DNA from 2 places in the Streptomyces sp. 1331.2 genome. Region 2 is predicted to be linked to the other one. Evidence: riboswitches for the same ligand, from Rfam matches in the RefSeq annotation. Region 2 holds a riboswitch; the other holds the start of a gene.

Region 1 (8,968 bases), 1.7 Mb from region 2:
CGTGGCCGGTGGCGCCCAGTGAGCCGTACAGCTCGGCGCGCACACCGGTGACCTGGGCCAGCAGGCCTTCGGACCGCAGTCGGCGGGCGAACATCCGGGCGGCGCGCATCGGGCCCACGGTGTGGGAGCTCGACGGGCCGATGCCGATGGAGAAGAGGTCGAAGACACTGATGGCCACGGAGGACGTCCTTGTCTGGTCTCGTGGAAGGACAGGGCGGTGCACGGAACGGGGCACCGCGCGCACTGTCCAGTGTGCGCGGTGCCCCGGAGTGACAGGCGCCCGGCCGGAGTGAGGCCGGTCACCCGTGGCCGTACTAGAGGTTCGGGTACAGCGGGTACTTCTCGGCCAGCGCGGTGACGCGGGCCTTCAGCGCGGTGGCGACGGTCTCGTCGAAGGCGGGCTTGAGCGCCTCGGCGATGATGTCGGCGACCTCGCGGAAGTCCTCGGCCTGGAAGCCGCGGGTGGCCAGGGCCGGGGTGCCGATGCGCAGGCCGGAGGTGACCATCGGCGGGCGCGGGTCGTTCGGGATGGCGTTGCGGTTGACGGTGATGCCGACCTCGTGCAGCCGGTCCTCGGCCTGCTGGCCGTCGAGCTGGCTGTTGCGCAGGTCGACCAGGACCAGGTGGACGTCGGTGCCGCCGGAGAGCACGGACGCGCCGGCCTCGGCGACGTCTGCCTGCAGCAGGCGCTCGGCGAGGATCCGGGCACCGTCCAGGGTGCGCTGCTGGCGCTCCTTGAACTCCTCGGACGCGGCGACCTTGAAGGCGACCGCCTTGCCGGCGATCACGTGCTCCAGCGGGCCGCCCTGCTGGCCGGGGAAGACCGCGGAGTTGATCTTCTTGGCCCACTCGGCCTTGGACAGGATGACGCCGCCGCGCGGGCCGCCCAGGGTCTTGTGGGTGGTGGTGGTGACCACGTCCGCGTAAGGCACCGGGTTCGGGTGCAGCCCGGCGGCCACCAGGCCGGCGAAGTGCGCCATGTCCACCATGAGCAGCGCGCCGACCTCGTCGGCGATCCGGCGGAACTCGGCGAAGTCCAGCTGGCGCGGGTAGGCGGACCAGCCGGCGATGATCAGCTTCGGCTGGTGCTCCTTGGCCAGGCGCTCGACCTCGGCCATGTCGACCAGGCCGGTCTTCTCGTCCACGTGGTACGCGGCCACGTTGTAGAGCTTGCCGGAGAAGTTGATCTTCATGCCGTGGGTCAGGTGACCGCCGTGGGCCAGGCTCAGGCCCAGGATGGTGTCGCCCGGCTGGATCAGCGCGAACATCGCGGCGGCGTTGGCCTGCGCACCCGAGTGCGGCTGGACGTTGGCGTGCTCGGCGCCGAACAGGGCCTTGATGCGGTCGATCGCGATCTGCTCGACCACGTCGACGTGCTCGCAGCCGCCGTAGTAGCGGCGGCCGGGGTAGCCCTCCGCGTACTTGTTGGTGAGCACCGAGCCCTGGGCCTCCATGACCGCCACCGGGGCGAAGTTCTCGGAGGCGATCATCTCCAGGGTGGTCTGCTGGCGGTGCAGCTCGGCGTCGACCGCGGCGGCGATCTCCGGGTCGAGGGCGTGCAGGGACTGGTTGAGAACCGTCATGGTGTGTTCTTCCCGGTGGAGGAGGAAAGGGGGCCGCGGCTGGGGGGAGGGGCGACCGCCGCGCGACGGCCGCCCCGGCCAGGGTTTCAGCCGCCGATGAGGGCGGTGTACTCGTCCGCGCTGAGCAGCTCGTCGGTGGACTCCACGCGCACCTTGAACAGCCAGCCGCCCTCGAAGGGGGCGCTGTTGACCAGGCCGTTGTCGTCCAGGACGTCCTGGTTGACCTCGGTGACCTCGCCGGTCACCGGGGAGTACAGGTCGCTGACCGACTTGGTGGACTCCAGCTCGCCACAGGTCTCGCCGGCCGTCACGGTCTCGCCGACCTCGGGCAGCTGCACGTAGACGATGTCACCGAGCGCGTCGGCGGCGTGCTTGGTGATGCCGACCGTGGAGACACCGCCCTCGGCGGCCGTCAGCCACTCGTGCTCCTTGGTGTACTGCAGGTGCTGGGGGTTGCTCATGGCGTCATTCTCCAGGATGGGAAGCGGGTACGGCGAAGCGGGCCGCCGCGAGGACGGCTTCGACGTGCGGGTATGGGGGGAATCGGGTGCCGGAGGGCGGTCAGCGGGCGCGCTTGTAGAACGGCAGCGCCACGACCTCGACCGGCTCGTGCTTGCCGCGCACGTCCACTGCGACGGTGGTGCCGGGGGCCGCGTGCGCCGCGTCCACGTACGCCATCGCGATCGGCTTGCCCAGCGTCGGGGAGGGCGCGCCCGAGGTGATCCGGCCGATCGGGGCACCGTCGGTGGAGACCACGGTGTACTCGGCGCGCGGGACGCGCTTGCCCTCGGATACCAGGCCGACCAGCACCCGCGGAGGGTTGGTCTCGGCCGCGGCGGCGGCCTGCTCCAGCGCCTTGCGGCCGACGAAGGCGCCGTCGTTGGTGGTCTTGTCGAAACGGACGACCCGGCCCAGGCCCGCGTCGAACGGGGTGAGGTCGGTGGACAGCTCGTGGCCGTACAGCGGCATGCCCGCCTCCAGGCGCAGCGTGTCGCGGCAGGACAGGCCGCACGGGATCAGGCCGCGGCCCTCGCCCTCGGCGGTCAGCGCCTGCCAGATCGCCTCGGCGTCGACCGGGTGGCAGAAGATCTCGAAGCCGTCCTCGCCGGTGTAGCCGGTACGGGCGAGCAGCACCTCGCGGCCGGCCACCTGGGCCGGGAGGATCGCGTAGTACTTCAGGCCGGGCAGGTCGGCGTCGGTGGTCCCGGCCAGGATCGCGGTGGACTCCGGGCCCTGGACGGCGATCAGCGCGTAGGTGTCGCGGTCGTCGGTGACGACGGCGTCGAAGCCCTTGGCGCGGGCGATCAGCTCGTCGAGGACCAGCTGGGCGTTGGAGGCGTTGGCGACCACCAGGAAGGCGTCCTCGCGCAGGCGGTAGACGATCAGGTCGTCCAGGATGCCGCCGTCCTCGGCGCAGATCATGGTGTAGCGGGCGCGCAGCACGCCCAGCGCGGAGACGAAGCCCACCAGCGCGTGGTCCAGCATCTCGCCGGCCTGCGGGCCGGTGACGGTGATCTCGCCCATGTGGGAGAGGTCGAACAGACCGGCCTTGGTACGGACGGCGAGGTGCTCCTCGCGCTCGCTCCCGTAGCGCAGCGGCATGTCCCAGCCGGCGAAGTCGGTCATGGTCGCGCCGAGGGCGCGGTGCAGCGCGTCGAGCGCGGTCAGGCGGAGGGACGACATGGCCAGGAACTCCTCGGTCGGGGCACTCAGGGGTGCACGCGCCGGACCGGACCCGCTCGGGGGCCGACCCTGCGCGCGGGCATGCGGCGGCGTGGGTCTCCCCATCTGTCGTCGAACCTGAGAGCTTCACCGCCCAGCGGCCCGCAGCTGCTTCCAGCATCGGGGACGGCAGGGCGGCTTGCACCGTGGGTGGGCGCGCGACACGGTCGTGCGCCGCTTTCCAGATGTGCCTAACCCGTGCGGTAAGGGGGCCTGAGAGATTCCGGGGAGGACTTGCTCCTTCGGCGCCGGCTGTGCCGCCTGGGCGGCACTCCGAGCTCTCCCGCGCGGGTTCGAGCGGCCGATATGGAGTTGTGGGGCCCGCGGCGCATGCCGTCGGACGCGGACATCATGGCACGTCCGTGGCGAGGAGGGGAGAGGGGCCCCGGTCACACCCGGTCACACGGCGCGGTACCGAACAGCAGCCCCAAGGGGGAGCCCCCGAAACCCCTAGGGCCCGTCTTCAAACCCCCGCCTGCGGGCCGGCCCCGGGGCACGCACCTCGCCGCGTTGTCGTCGGTCGCCAATGCGCTGCATTGGGCTCCCTCCTCCGCCTTGCGATGCACGCACCCCAACGCCGCCCCGCCCGCCCTCCGGGCGAACGACGGGGGTTTGAAGACGGGCCCTAGACTGCTGCGCGTCGGCGCAGAGGGCGGCCGACCGGCAGAGGGCGGAATCGCGGCGCATGGGGTACCCGGTGGAGCAGCAGCAGGGGTGGGGCGGTCCGGAGGCGGCGCCGGCGGGCGGCACGTGGCCGGCCAACGAGCTGGAGCAGGTGCTGACCGCGGCCCTGGGCGACCCGGGCGCGACACCGCGCGTGATCGAGGTGCTGGCCCGCAGCCAGGTGTGGGTGCCGCTGCCGGCCGGGGCCGACCCGCAGGGGCAGTCGCTGGACCTGCCGACCATCGAGCTGGCCGGCGACCCGTACGTACCGGTGTTCTCCTCGCAGGAGGTGTTCCTGCAGCAGGCGCCGGGGATGGCCTTCGCGATCGCGCCGGCCTGGGAGTTCGCCCGCGGGCTGCCGCTGGGCGTGGGCATCGCGGTGAACCCGGAGGCGGCGGTGGGCATCCCGGTGCCGCCGCAGGGCGTGGCCGAGCTGCGCCGCGGGCCGCGCGGGGACCGCTGGGAGGGCGCGGAGGACCCGGCGGCGCCCAGCGGCGGCCGGGTGGCGCTGCGCGAGCCGGTGCCGGGCGAGGACCCGGAGCACTTCCTGGCCGCCTGCCGGGCCGAACTGTCGTCCCTGCCCGGAGTGTTGACCGCCCGTCGGGCGCTGGCCAGCATCGAGGGCGAGCCGACGGTGATGTTCGTGGGCGTCCAACTGGACCCGGCGGCCCCGGCCGACCCGGGCGCGGTGAACGAAGCCCTCGGCCGGGCGCTGGGAACCGCGCCGCTGCCGGGCGGCGTCCACCTCGTACTGCTCGACCTCGCAGAGGACCCGGTGGTCGAGTGGCTGCTCACCCAGGTCATGCCGTTCTACTCGCGGGTGTGAGCGGGGTACGTATCACAGGCACGTCGCCGTGGCGGCGGCCGGTGCCGCGCCATAGGGTGCGTGCAGACGGCCGACGGGCCGGGCGGGTTCGAGGAAAGAGGCGCGGCGAGGTGGGCGCATGAGTGCGGGAACGGGAGCGGGCGGGGCGCCGGGGCCCTGGGGCCAGGCACCGGCCGGGCGCCCGGCAGCGGATCCGGGCGTGTTGGAGCAGGCCCTGCGCGAGGTCGCGCCGGAGCGCTGGGACGCGTACGAGCGGCTGCTGCACGCGCTGGCGGACGGCCGGGTCTGGATGCTGCTCTGGCACGGCACCCCGGGCAGCCCGGACGCGCAGTACGGGAACATGGAGATCAGCGGCCACGGCTACGCGCCGGCCGTCACCTCGCCCGAGCAGCTGACCGCCTCCGGCTGGGCCCGGGCCCACGAGGTCATCTCCGGCCGGGAGGTCGCCGCGTCGCTGTACCGCACCCGCTGGGGCCTGTGGCTCAACCCGCACGCGCCCGGCGGCGGCGTCGGCGTGCCCTGGGCGGACCTGCGGCGGATCGCCGCGGGCCTGGACCGGCTGCCGGCCGGCCCGCTGAAGCTGAGCGAACCGCAGCTCGACGCCCAGCAGTTCTTCACGCTGCTGGAGCGACAGGCCGGTGAGGTGCGCGCGGTGCGGGCGCTGCGCCGGGCCTGGGTGCAGCCGGCGGTGGGGGAGCCGTACCTGGCGATCGGCCTGGACCTGTACGAGAGCTCGCCGCCGGCGGTGGAGGCGGTGCGGGCGCTGATGCAGCGGGCGATCGCGGTGGCCCCGGAGGGCCTGGCGGTGTCCACGGTGGCGATGTCGGACGAGTACGACCCGGTGGCGCTGTGGATGCGCGCCAACTCGCGCCCGTTCTTCGACCGGGAGGCGGGCCGCCCGGCGACCGGCCCGTACCCGCCGGTGCCGCCGCCCCCGTACCCGGGCCAGTCGATGCCGGGGCAGCCCGCGCCCGGGTACCCGTACGGGACGCAGCCGCCGGCGCAGGGCTGGCAGCAGCAGCCGCAGGCGCCGTGGCCCGGTTACCCGGGGCGCTGACCCCGTTTCCCGGGGCGCCGGCCCCGCCAATGCCACTTCTTGCCGAAATCTTTGCCGAGAAGCCGACTTGAGCTCCCGTCAAGTCGGCTTCGGTGCTTTTCCGGACGAATATCCGGTTCGCGTACCCCAGCATCTTGACATGGCTGTTACAGCTGCGTGAAGAGGGATATGCCGGAGGGTCGCGAGATGCATGCCTGCAGATCACAGTTGGGCATCTGTCGGTTGTCAGGGCTGGCGCAAGCCAGTTCGCATGGCAGAGAGTTCTGCGCAACGCACCGCACGTTCTGACGCCCCACAAAGGTGAACGCGCACGCCGACAGCCTGTCCACGCGACGCCCATCCCGCGTGGTGGCAGTGCCTGTGCACGCCGCACTGCCGTGAACACCCGCTCCTCCTAAGAACCTTTCGCACGTCCGCAGCCGCACCGCCGAAGCCGGCGACCGGCACCCGTGGGCCGGCCACCGTCGGCGAGGGGACCAACTGACCATGACCGCATCCGCCACCACCGCCGGGAACGAACCGCAGGCACCCGCCACCGCGAGCCCGGCCAAGAAGATCGAGGGACGCTCCCTCGGCCAGATCGCCTGGACCCGCTTCAAGCGCGACAAGGCCGCCGTCGCCGGCGGCGTCGTGGTGATCCTGCTGATCCTGCTGGCCGTGCTGGCCAAGCCGATCGAGTCGATGTTCGGGCTCGACCCGGACGCCCTCCACCAGGACCTGCTGGACGCCGACCTCGGCGGGCTGCCGCTCGGCGACTGGGGCGGCATGAGCGGGGACCACCTGCTCGGCGTCGACCCACTGCAGGGCCGCGACCTGCTCACCCGCGTCATCGAGGGCTCCTGGGTCTCCCTGCTGGTCGCCTTCGGCGCGACCGTGCTGTCCAACACCATCGGCACCGTGCTCGGCATCATGGCCGGCTACTACGGCGGCTGGGTGGACACGCTGATCAGCCGCGTCATGGACGTGTTCCTGGCCTTCCCGCTGCTGCTGTTCGCGATCGCGATCTCGACCTCGCTGCAGGGCGGTGCGTTCGGCCTGCACGGACTCCCGCTGCACATCCTGGTGCTGATCTTCGTGATCGGCTTCTTCAACTGGCCCTACATGGGCCGGATCGTGCGCGGACAGACGCTCTCGCTGCGCGAGCGCGAGTTCGTCCACGCGGCCCGCAGCCTCGGCGCCCGCGGCCCGTTCATCCTGTTCAAGGAACTGCTGCCCAACCTGGTCGGTCCGATCCTGGTCTACTCGACCCTGCTGATCCCGACCAACATCCTCTTCGAGGCCGGGCTGAGCTTCCTCGGTGTGGGCATCCAGCCCCCGCAGGCCTCCTGGGGCGGAATGCTCCAGGACGCGATCCGGTACTACCAGGTGGACCCCCAGTACATGGTGGTCCCCGGTCTGGCGATCTTCATCACCGTGCTCGCCTTCAACCTGCTCGGCGACGGGCTGCGCGACGCCCTCGATCCCAAGAGCAACTGACCCAGCGTCAGCACCCCCTCCACCGCCTCCACTCCTCAAGGGGTTGATCTCACCCATGCGTAGGTCCCGTACCGTCGCCCTGACCGCGATGGCCGCCGCCGCCGTCCTGGTCGTCACCGGTTGCAACAGCTCGACGAAGAACGCCGACACGTCCTCCTCGTCCTCCGCCTCGGGCGGCGGCGGAGCCAACGCGGCCACCAAGAACATCGTCAACGCCTCGGACAAGAAGGGCGGGACGGTCACCTTCGAGATGAAGGGCACCCCGGACTCGCTCGACCCGGGCAACACGTACTACGCGTACATCTACAACTTCTCGCGCCTGTACGCCCGTCCGCTGACGACCTTCAACCCGGCCGCCGGCGAGGACGGCAACAAGCTCGTCCCGGACCTCGCCGAGTCCATGGGCCAGCCCAGCGCGGACGGCCTGACCTGGACGTACAAGCTGCGTGCGGGCCTGAAGTACGACGACGGCACCCCGATCACCTCGAAGGACGTCAAGTACGCCGTCGAGCGCTCCAACTTCGCGCCGGACGTGAACTCCAACGGCCCGACCTACTTCCACGACCTGCTGGTCGACAACGACACGCCGTACGCGGGCCCGTACAAGGACAAGGCCGGCGGCCTGAACTCGATCGAGACGCCGGACGACACCACGATCGTCTTCCACCTGAAGCACCCGTTCGCGGACTTCGACTACCTGGTGAGCGCCCCGCAGACCGCGCCGGTCCCGCAGGCCAAGGACACCGGCGCCGACTACGTCAAGCACATCGTCTCCTCGGGCGCCTTCAAGTTCGAGTCCTACGAGGACGGCAAGCAGGCCGTCCTGGTGCCGAACACCAACTGGGACAAGAGCACGGACCCGATCCGGAAGCAGCTGCCGGACAAGATCCTGCTCAAGATGAACATCGACCAGGCCACCATCGACAAGGACCTGCTGGCCGGCAACGCCCAGGTCGACCTGGTGGGCGGCGGCGTCGACCCGCAGACCCAGGCGCAGATCCTGCAGAACCCGAAGCTCAAGGCCAACACCGACAACGCCTACGGCGGCCGCCTGGTCTACCTGGCGATCAACTCCAAGGTCGCGCCGTTCGACAACGTCGACTGCCGCAAGGCCGTCCAGTTCGCGATCGACAAGGTCTCGGTGCAGACCGCCGAGGGCGGCCCGATCCGCGGCCAGATCGCCAACACGGTGCTCCCGCCGGACATCCCGGGCCACCAGGACTTCAACCTGTTCGAGACCAAGGACAACAAGGGTGACGAGGCCAAGGCCAAGGACGCCCTGAAGGCCTGCGGCAAGGACAGCATCAACACCGTCATCTCGGCCCGCACCGAGCGCGCCACCGAGGTCGCCGCGGCCACCTCGATCCAGGCCGCGCTGAAGAAGGTCGGCATCAACGCCGAGATCCAGCAGTACCCGCAGGGCAAGTACCTGACCGACAGCGCCGGTGCCCCGCAGTTCACCCAGGACCACAACATCGGCCTGATGATGATGCAGTGGGGCGCCGACTGGCCGACCGGCTACGGCTTCCTGCAGCAGGTCGTCGACGGCCGCGCGATCAAGGCCTCCGGCAACAGCAACCTGTCCCAGCTGAACGACCCCGCGGTCAACAAGCTGATCGACGACGCCGCCGTCAACCCGGA
Region 2 (8,968 bases):
AGTTCGGGGTGCACTCGGCCATGCCGATGGCGCAGGCACGCCGGCTCTGCCCCAACGCGGCCTTCCTGGCCGGGCGGTTCGAGGCCTACCGGTACGTCAGCGACATCGTGATGGGCCTGCTGCGGGAGCTCTCGCCGCTGGTGCAGCCGCTCAGCCTGGACGAGGCCTTCGTGGACCTGGAGGCCGGTCCGTACGGCCCGGTGCTGGCACAGGCCGACCACGAGACCGGCGAGCGGCTGGTGCTCGCGCTGGCGGAGGACCTGCGGGCGGACATCCAGCGGCTGACCGGGCTGACCGGCTCGGTCGGGGCGGCCGGGTCCAAACTGATGGCCAAGATCGCCTCCGAGCAGGCCAAGCCGGACGGCCTGGTGCTGGTCGAGCCCGGGCAGGAGCGGGCCGTCCTCGGGCCGATGCCGGTGCGGGCGCTGCCCGGGATCGGGCCGGCCACCGAGCAGGTGCTGCGGCGGGCCGGGCTCACCACGGTGGCCGACCTCGCGGACGCCGGGGAGACGGAGCTGGTCCAGCTGCTCGGGCGGGCGCACGGCGCCGGCATCCACCAGATGTCGATAGGGCTCGACGAGCGGCCAGTGGTGGCCGACCAGGACGCCAAGTCCGTCTCGGTGGAGGACACCTACGAGGTGGACCTGGCCGACCGGGAACGGGTGCTGCGCGAGGTGGAGGCGCTGGCCGCCCGGTGCGTGCGGCGGCTGCGGGCGGCCGGGCGCTCGGGGCGGACGGTCGTACTCAAGGTGCGGCGGTTCGACTTCTCGACGCTGACCCGCTCGGAAACGCTCGGCGGGCCCACGGACGACGAAGCGGTGATCACCGCGACCGCGCGCCGGCTGGCCGAGCAGGTGGACATCACCGGCGGGGTCCGGCTGCTCGGCGTGGGCGTCGCCCAACTCGCCGACTACACGCAGGAGGACCTGTTCGCGCAGGCCCTGCGGGAGGAGACGGCGGAGCATGCGGAGGAGACGGCCGAGGCCGAGGAAGCCGACGAGGAGCGGGAGACCGTCCTGGTGCGGCGCTGGCTGCCCGGGCAGGACGTGCGGCACGCGGAGTTCGGGCCGGGCTGGGTGCAGGGCAGCGGCGTCGGCCGGGTCACCGTACGGTTCGAGACGCCGTGGAGCGAGCCGGGGCGGGTACGGACCTTCGCGGTGGACGATCCGGCGCTGGAGGCGTCCCGGCCGCTGCCGCTGCGCCGGGGTGAGGGCGGGGAGGACGGCGGTGCGGGCGAGGGTGAGGGCGGCGGCGCGGGCGGGGAATGAGATACGAGAACGGCCCCACCCGGTGGGGGAGTACCGGGTGGGGCCGTATCACCGTGCCGGACCCCGTGGTTTCGTGATGCCCTCGCGAACCACGGAGGCCCGGGCCCCGCGCCCTGTCCCTGAGCGCGGGGCCGGACGCCTCGTCAGGCGTCGGTCTTGACCAGCTTGTCGCCGGCGTCCTGCTGGGCCGGGCTGCCGGCGACGGCGGTGCCGGCGGGCTTGACGGTGCGGATCAGGAACGGGACCACACCGGCGATGATGCAGACCACGGCCGCGGTCCAGAACGCGTGCTTGAAGGCGTCCAGGGTGGGCAGCGAGAGCGGGATCTGCGGCGGCAGCTTCATGGTGTCGCCGGTCAGGATCGCGGCCATGACGGCGGTGCCGATCGCGCCACCGACGGTCCGCAGCACCGAGTTCATGCCGTTGGCGATGCCGCTCTGCTCGACCGGCACGGCGCCGTTGATGTAGGCCGGCATCGCGGCGAACGCGAGGCCGACGCCGAGACCGAAGATCGCCGAGGCGGTGTAGATGTCGCCCTCGTGGCTGTGTCGCAGGGCCAGGTAGGCCATTGCGACGGCGCCGAGGACACCACCGAGGACCAGCGGCAGGCGCGGGCCGCGGCGGGCGATCAGCAGGGCGCCGACCGGGGCGGCGACCATCGAGCCGATCGCGGACGGCAGCAGCATGACACCGGCGTGCAGGACGGTGGCGGTGAAGCCGTAGTGGGTCAGCTTCTCCGGGGCCTGGGCGAAGTTGCTGATGACCATGAAGGAGCCGTACATGCCGAAGCCGATGAGCAGGCCCGCCATGTTGGTGAAGGCCACCGCCGGGCGGGACATCATCTTCATGTCCACGAGGGGGTGCGCGACCTTGGTCTCGATGACGCCCCAGATCAGGGCCACGACGGCGGCGACGGCGAACAGGCCGAGGGTCTTGGTGGAGGTCCAGCCCCAGTGGTTGCCCTGGCTGACCGCGACCAGCAGTGCGGAGAGCCAGCCGGCCAGGGTGAGGGCGCCGAGCGGGTCGGCGCCGCCCTCCTTGTCGGTGACCGGGTCGGACGGGACGCGGAAGGCGACCAGGGCGACCGCGATCAGGCCGAAGACCAGGCCCATCCAGAAGATCGACTTGTAGCTCCAGTGCTCCAGGAGCAGACCGGTGGCGACCAGGCCGAGGCCGGAGCCGACGCCCATCGAGGCGCTGATGGCGGCGACGCCGCCGGTCACCTTCTGCTTGGGCAGCTCGTCGCGGACGATGCTGATCGCCAGCGGCATGACGCCACCGCCGGCGCCCTGCAGGACGCGGGCGACGACCAGCCAGGTGAAGGAGTGGGTGCTGACTGCCAGCGCCGAACCGGCGACCAGGCCCGCCAGCGAGATCAGCAGCATCGGCTTACGGCCCCGGAGGTCGCCGAAGCGGCCGAGGAGGGGAGTCAGCACGGCGGCGGACAGCAGGTTGGCGGTCATCAGCCAGGTGACGCTGGACGCGGAGACGCTCAGTTCCTTGGCCAGCGAGGGCAGGATCGGGACGACCGCGGTCTGCACCACGCTGAACGACAGCATCGCCAGGATGAGGGCCGGCAGGACCCGGGCGCTGCTCTGCTTCTCGGCCGCGGTGGTGGGCTGGGGTGCCTCACTCACGGTTGCTTCCTCCCGTACATAGTGAATGAACTGAAGTAACCATGCAGGGAGATACTTCAGAGTGTCAAATATCGAGTGGTTAAGCTTTGGCAAAGGGGGGCCGTGGGGCGGGGCGAGTGGGCGCCTGTGGGGGGTGGGGGACTTTGGTGCATGGGTGGGGCCGGGGAAAAGGGGAGGACCCCGGCCTTGGGGGCCGGGGTCCTGGTGGGGCGGGTCAGACGAGGGGGCGTAGGGCGGCGGGGCGGGAGGTGTTCGGGGGCGGGGTGGGGGTGTCGGTCGGCGTGGTGTCGTCGTGGACCTCGACGTGTTCGCGGCGGAGCTCCTCCCGGATCACCTCCTCGGCGGTGTAGCGCTCGACGACGAGGCGGACCCGCTCGATGGGGGCGAGGTACTTGCGGATCGCCGGGCGTTCCTCACGGAGGGTGACCTCCTCGACGGCCTCGGCGATCTCCTTCTCGGTGAGGGTGGAGCGCTCGGCGTCGCTGAGCGGCATCCGTTCGACCCGCACTCGCTCGCGGACCACCGGGACGCGGCGCTCCACCTGCTCGGTCGTCACGTACTTGCGCAGCTTCGCGGTGCCCACGGTGTGCCACTCGGTGGTCACGTCCAGCCGTTCCTCGCGGCAGGTGATCTCGACCGGGCCGCTGGGAGCGGACGAGGCGGCGCTCCCGGCGGGTGTCGGGGTGGTCGCCGCCGGGGCGGGCTGCGGCTTCGGCTCCATGACCGGGGTCGGCGCGGGAGTGCTGACGGTGCGCACGTTGACCTCCGGGGCGGGTTTGGTGCGGTTGATGACGGGTGCGGCGGCCGTGGTGGTCGGGCCCGGGCCGGGCTCGGGGGAGTGGAAGGCGAGCGGCTTGGCGGTCGTCACGGCGGCCGGGGCCGCGGCCGGGGTGGTGCCGAAGTCGAGGTCGGGCTGCGCGGCCCGTCCGCCGTCCTCGCCGGCCGGGCGGCCGTCCATCGGGGTGTCGAGGCCGTAGTAGCGGTAGAGCTGGAGCTCCTGGGCGGGGGACAGGTGCTGGCCGACGCCGAAGTCCGGCGACTCCTTCACCAGTGACTTGTCGTACGGCACCCGGAGCTCGTCGCCGGAGAACTCGCTCGTGGTGAGCGGGACGAAGGCGTCCCTGCCGAAGATGCCGGTCCGGACGGCGGCCCATTCGGGCCGGCCGGTGGCATCGTCCAGGTACACCTCGTCGACCGTGCCGATCTTGTCTCCGTTGCGGTCGACCGCCTTGTGGCCGATGAGGTCCCGGGGGTCGATGTCGGTCTGCACTTCTTCCTCCAGTGCGCTGAGCCTGCGGAACTCCCGCAGGAAGGCGGCCGGGGCACCCGTCCCGTCCGCCACTTCACACCAAATGCCATGAACCGGACGGGCGCGACCGGGGTGCGCCGGACGGGCCGCGGGCTGGGCCGTCCGGGGGACGCGCGTAGACCCGGGGTGACCGGAAGCACCCGTGATCGGAGAGCCTCCCGCTGGTACCCTGGGCGGCGACCGCAGAGCCCGCTCGGGAGAGTCTCCGATCGCGAAAAGCGCTGGTCGGAGCGCCGAAGGAGCAACTCCTCCCCGGAATCTCTCAGGCATCCGTACCGTGTGGGGTAGGTCACTCTGGAAAGCAGGGCAGGAGCGTCGGCGCAGGAGCCGACGACCACCACCCTCACCGACGGTGCAAGCCGACGGAGCGCCCACAGCGCGCCGTGCGGGCGAAGCTCTCAGGTCCCGATGACAGAGGGGGAGGCCTGACGGGTTCGTCCGCCAGGGCCGACCTGCTGTCCGCAGCGGGAAAGGCCGGCCGGCGTTCGGACCCCCGCCGGTCCGTGACCAGGAGGCCTCGACCACCATGAACGCCCAGCCGAACGCGGGACGCCCCACCGGCGCCTCGACCCTCACCGAGCTTGAGCTGGCCAGTCCCTTCGAGAACCGCCACATCGGCCCCGACGCCGCCGCGCAGGAGAAGATGCTGGCGTCCGTCGGCTACGCGTCGCTGGACGAGCTCGCCGCCACCGCCGTGCCCGAGGCGATCCGCTCCATCACCGGCCTGGACCTGCCCGCCGGCCGGACCGAGGCGCAGGTCCTCGCCGAGCTGCGCGAGCTGGCCGGCCGCAACCAGGTGCTCCAGCCGATGATCGGCCTGGGCTACTACGGCACCTTCACCCCGCCGGTGATCCTGCGCAACGTCATGGAGAACCCGGCCTGGTACACCGCCTACACCCCGTACCAGCCGGAGATCTCGCAGGGCCGCCTGGAGGCGCTGCTCAACTTCCAGACCCTGGTCTCCGACCTGACCGGCCTGCCGACCTCCGGCTCCTCGCTGCTCGACGAGGGCACCGCGGCGGCCGAGGCGATGGCGCTGGCCCGCCGCGTCACCAAGGTCAAGGGCGGCGTCTTCCTGGTCGACGCCGAGACCCTGCCGCAGACCATCGCGGTGATCAACACCCGCGCCGTGCCGACCGGCGTCGAGGTCGTCGTCGCCGACCTGTCCGAGGGCATCCCGGCCGAGATCGCCGAGCGCGGTGTCTTCGGCGTGCTGCTGCAGTACCCCGGCGCCACCGGTGTGGTCCGCGACCTCGCCCCGGTGATAGAGCAGGCGCACGGCCTGGGCGCGATCGTCGCGGTCGCCGCCGACCTGCTGGCGCTGACCCTGCTCAAGAGCCCGGGCTCGCTGGGCGCCGACATCGCCTGCGGCACCTCGCAGCGCTTCGGCGTGCCGATGGGCTTCGGCGGTCCGCACGCCGGCTACCTCTCGGTGCGCGCCGAGTACGCCCGCTCGCTGCCCGGCCGCCTGGTCGGCGTCTCCGTCGACTCCGACGGCAACCGCGCCTACCGCCTGGCGCTGCAGACCCGCGAGCAGCACATCCGCCGCGAGAAGGCCACCAGCAACATCTGCACCGCCCAGGTGCTGCTCGCCGTCATGGCCTCGATGTACGCCGTGTACCACGGCCCGGACGGCCTGGCCGACATCGCCCGCCGCACCCACCGCTACGCCGCCGCCCTCGCCGAGGGTCTGCGGGCCGGCGGTGTCGAGCTGCTGCACGGCGAGTTCTTCGACACCGTCACCGCCGTCGTCCCGGGCCGCGCCGCCGAGATCGCCGCCGCCGCCCGCGCCAACGGCATCAACCTGTACCAGGACGGCGAGGACCGGATCTCGGTCTCCACCGACGAGACCACCACCCGCGAGCACCTGGCCGGTGTCTGGGCCGCGTTCGGCGTCCCGGCCGTCGAGGTCGCCGAGGCCGCCGAGACGCTGCCGGCCGCGCTGCTGCGCGAGGACGAGTACCTGACCCACCCGGTCTTCCACAGCCACCGCTCGGAGACCGCCATGCTGCGCTACCTGCGCCGCCTGTCGGACCGGGACTACGCGCTGGACCGCGGCATGATCCCGCTGGGCTCCTGCACCATGAAGCTCAACGCGACCACCGAGATGGAGGCCGTGACCTGGCCGGAGTTCGGCCAGCTCCACCCCTTCGCGCCGATCGAGCAGGCCCAGGGCTACCTCACCCTGATCCGCCAGCTGGAGCAGCAGCTGGTCGAGGTGACCGGCTACGACGCCGTGTCGATCCAGCCGAACGCAGGCTCGCAGGGCGAGCTGGCCGGCCTGCTGGCCGTCCGCGCCTACCACCACGCCAACGGCGACACCCAGCGCGACGTCTGCCTGATCCCGTCCTCCGCGCACGGCACCAACGCGGCCTCCGCGGTGATGGCCGGCATGCGCGTGGTCGTGGTGAAGACCCTGGTCGACGGTGACGTGGACGTCGAGGACCTGAAGGCCAAGATCGAGCAGCACCGCGACACCCTGTCGGTGCTGATGGTCACCTACCCGTCGACCCACGGCGTGTACGAGACCGAGATCACCACCATCTGCGCCATGGTGCACGAGGCCGGCGGCCAGGTGTACGTGGACGGAGCCAACCTGAACGCCCTGGTCGGCCTCGCCAAGCCGGGCAAGTTCGGCGCGGACGTCTCGCACCTGAACCTGCACAAGACCTTCTGCATCCCGCACGGCGGCGGCGGCCCGGGCGTCGGCCCGGTCGCGGTGCGCGCGCACCTGGCGCCGTACCTGCCGAACCACCCGCTGCAGTCGGAGGCCGGCCCGGCCACCGGTGTCGGCCCGATCTCGGCCGCGCCGTGGGGCTCGGCGGCGATCCTGCCGATCTCCTGGGCGTACGTCCGGCTGATGGGCGGCGAGGGCCTCAAGCGCGCGACCCAGGTCGCGGTGCTGAACGCCAACTACATCGCCAAGCGCCTGGCGCCGCACTTCCCGGTGCTCTACACCGGTCCGGGCGGGCTGGTCGCGCACGAGTCGATCATCGACCTGCGCCCGCTGACCAAGGAGACGGGCGTGACGGTGGACGACATCGCCAAGCGCCTGATCGACTACGGCTTCCACGCGCCGACGATGTCCTTCCCGGTGGCCGGCACGCTGATGATCGAGCCGACCGAGTCCGAGGACCTGCACGAGATCGACCGGTTCTGCGACGCGATGATCGCGATCCGCGCCGAGATCGACAAGGTCGGCTCGGGCGAGTGGGCCGCCGACGACAACCCGCTGCGCAACGCCCCGCACACCGCCGCCGAGCTGGCCGGCGACTGGGCGCACGGCTACTCGCGGCAGGAGGCGGTCTTCCCGGCGGGCGTGAACCCGGCGGACAAGTACTGGCCGCCGGTGAGCCGGATCGACGGCGCGTACGGCGACCGCAACCTGGTCTGCTCCTGCCCGCCGTTGGACGAGTACGGCGTCTGACGGACACGCCCTCGGCCCGGTTCGAGGGCAGGACGAAAGGCTGGGCCCCGGCGGAACGTTCCGCCGGGGCCCAGCCCTTTCGTTTCCTCCGCGGCGGCTGCCCCCGCCGTACGGTCGGACCGGGTGGTCAGGCCGCGTGGGCGACGGGGCGGCGCGGGGCGATCACCCGGCCGTCGGGCAGCAGCTCTCCGGTGTCCTCGAACAGGACCACGCCGTTGCAGAGCAGGCTCCAGCCCTGCTCCGGATGGCGGGCCACCGAGACGGCCGCCTCGCGGTCCTCGGACTCGGCCGACGGGCACTCAGGACGGTGCTGGCACATACGCGTACCCTCGCTTCGCTCTGCGATCCTCCCCGTGGTGCGGCCGCCGGAGGCCGGGCCGTCCGGAGCCGCCGCGGTAGTCGGATCCTGTCCGCACGCCGACCAGGTGTTGACCGGCGCTCAAGTGGGTAGGACAGGTGGTCCTTCCACGCTGGTTCCCAGTGTCGGCATCTGCGGACGCGCCCGCAGGGATTTCGTGACATGCGCCACAACTCCCGGGTAGAGATCACCCGTTCAGGTGGGGAGGCGGGGGAATCGCGGCACAGGTGGGTCAGCCGGAGCATGGCCCGGCCGGGCCATGCCGGATGGCCCGTTCGGGTGGTGCCGTTCGGGTGATGCCGTTCGAGTGGGCGCGGCGAAGGGCCGCCGGGCGGGTGGCCCGGCGGCCCGTACGGCCAGGACGGCTCAGGCGGAGCCGAGCAGCACCGGCCCGGTGAGCGGGGCCCGGGCGAGCAGCGGCAGAAGTTCGGCGGCCGGGTGGGCGCGGTGCGCCGTGACGCCGAGCGGGGCCGGAGCGAGCGGGATCAGCAGGTCGGCGGCCGGCCCGGCGTCCGGGCTGTGCAGCCACAGGGCCGTCGCGTACTGGCCCGGGAAGGTCAGCAGGCGGGGCTGTTGGCGGATCCGGGAGCCCTGGGCGAGCTGCCAGGCCTCGCGCAGCGCCCGGACCGTCGAGTCCAGGTAGGGGCCGGCGGTGAAGTGGGAGAAGGTGTGGCCCTCGATGCCCTGCACCACCTCGGCGGCCGCGGCCACCTCGGCGCCGTCCTTGATCAGGAAGCGCCACCCGGTGCGGCGGGCGGCGGTGAGCTCGGGGCGCGGGCCGTCCAGGACGTGCACGGCAAGCGGATGTGCGGGGAGCAGTGGGCCGGCCGGATGACGCAGCGCTGCGGCGGCGGGCTGGCGCAGGGCGGTGTCCGAGTCGAGTGCGCCCAGGACGGCGCGCAGCGCGCTCGGTGGGGGCTGGGGGGTCTGCAGGGTCATGGCGGTGTCCGCCTCTCCAAGCGAGATCGG

The links. Region 2 has a riboswitch for glycine ahead of gcvP (aminomethyl-transferring glycine dehydrogenase). Riboswitches for the same ligand answer to the same signal wherever they lie in the genome.
Region 1: it holds a riboswitch for glycine, as region 2 does, so the genes downstream of both, gcvT (glycine cleavage system aminomethyltransferase GcvT) here and gcvP (aminomethyl-transferring glycine dehydrogenase) in region 2, are expected to answer to the same signal.

What each region holds. Positions count from the first base shown of each region.
Region 1 is NZ_OBMJ01000001.1:2,538,629-2,547,596, reverse strand. It holds gene CRP52_RS10670 (L-serine ammonia-lyase) at 1-178, opposite strand, end outside; gene glyA (serine hydroxymethyltransferase) at 315-1,583, opposite strand; gene gcvH (glycine cleavage system protein GcvH) at 1,670-2,044, opposite strand; gene gcvT (glycine cleavage system aminomethyltransferase GcvT) at 2,145-3,266, opposite strand; glycine riboswitch at 3,497-3,601, opposite strand; gene CRP52_RS10650 (enhanced serine sensitivity protein SseB C-terminal domain-containing protein) at 3,991-4,794, shown strand; gene CRP52_RS10645 (enhanced serine sensitivity protein SseB C-terminal domain-containing protein) at 4,913-5,851, shown strand; gene CRP52_RS10640 (ABC transporter permease) at 6,338-7,327, shown strand; gene CRP52_RS10635 (ABC transporter substrate-binding protein) at 7,383-8,968, shown strand, end outside.
Region 2 is NZ_OBMJ01000001.1:886,378-895,345, reverse strand. It holds gene CRP52_RS03870 (DNA polymerase IV) at 1-1,268, shown strand, start outside; gene CRP52_RS03865 (MFS transporter) at 1,412-2,905, opposite strand; gene CRP52_RS03860 (PRC and DUF2382 domain-containing protein) at 3,120-4,247, opposite strand; glycine riboswitch at 4,399-4,502, shown strand; glycine riboswitch at 4,504-4,636, shown strand; gene gcvP (aminomethyl-transferring glycine dehydrogenase) at 4,741-7,641, shown strand; gene CRP52_RS03850 (DUF5999 family protein) at 7,769-7,960, opposite strand; gene CRP52_RS03845 (hypothetical protein) at 8,366-8,938, opposite strand.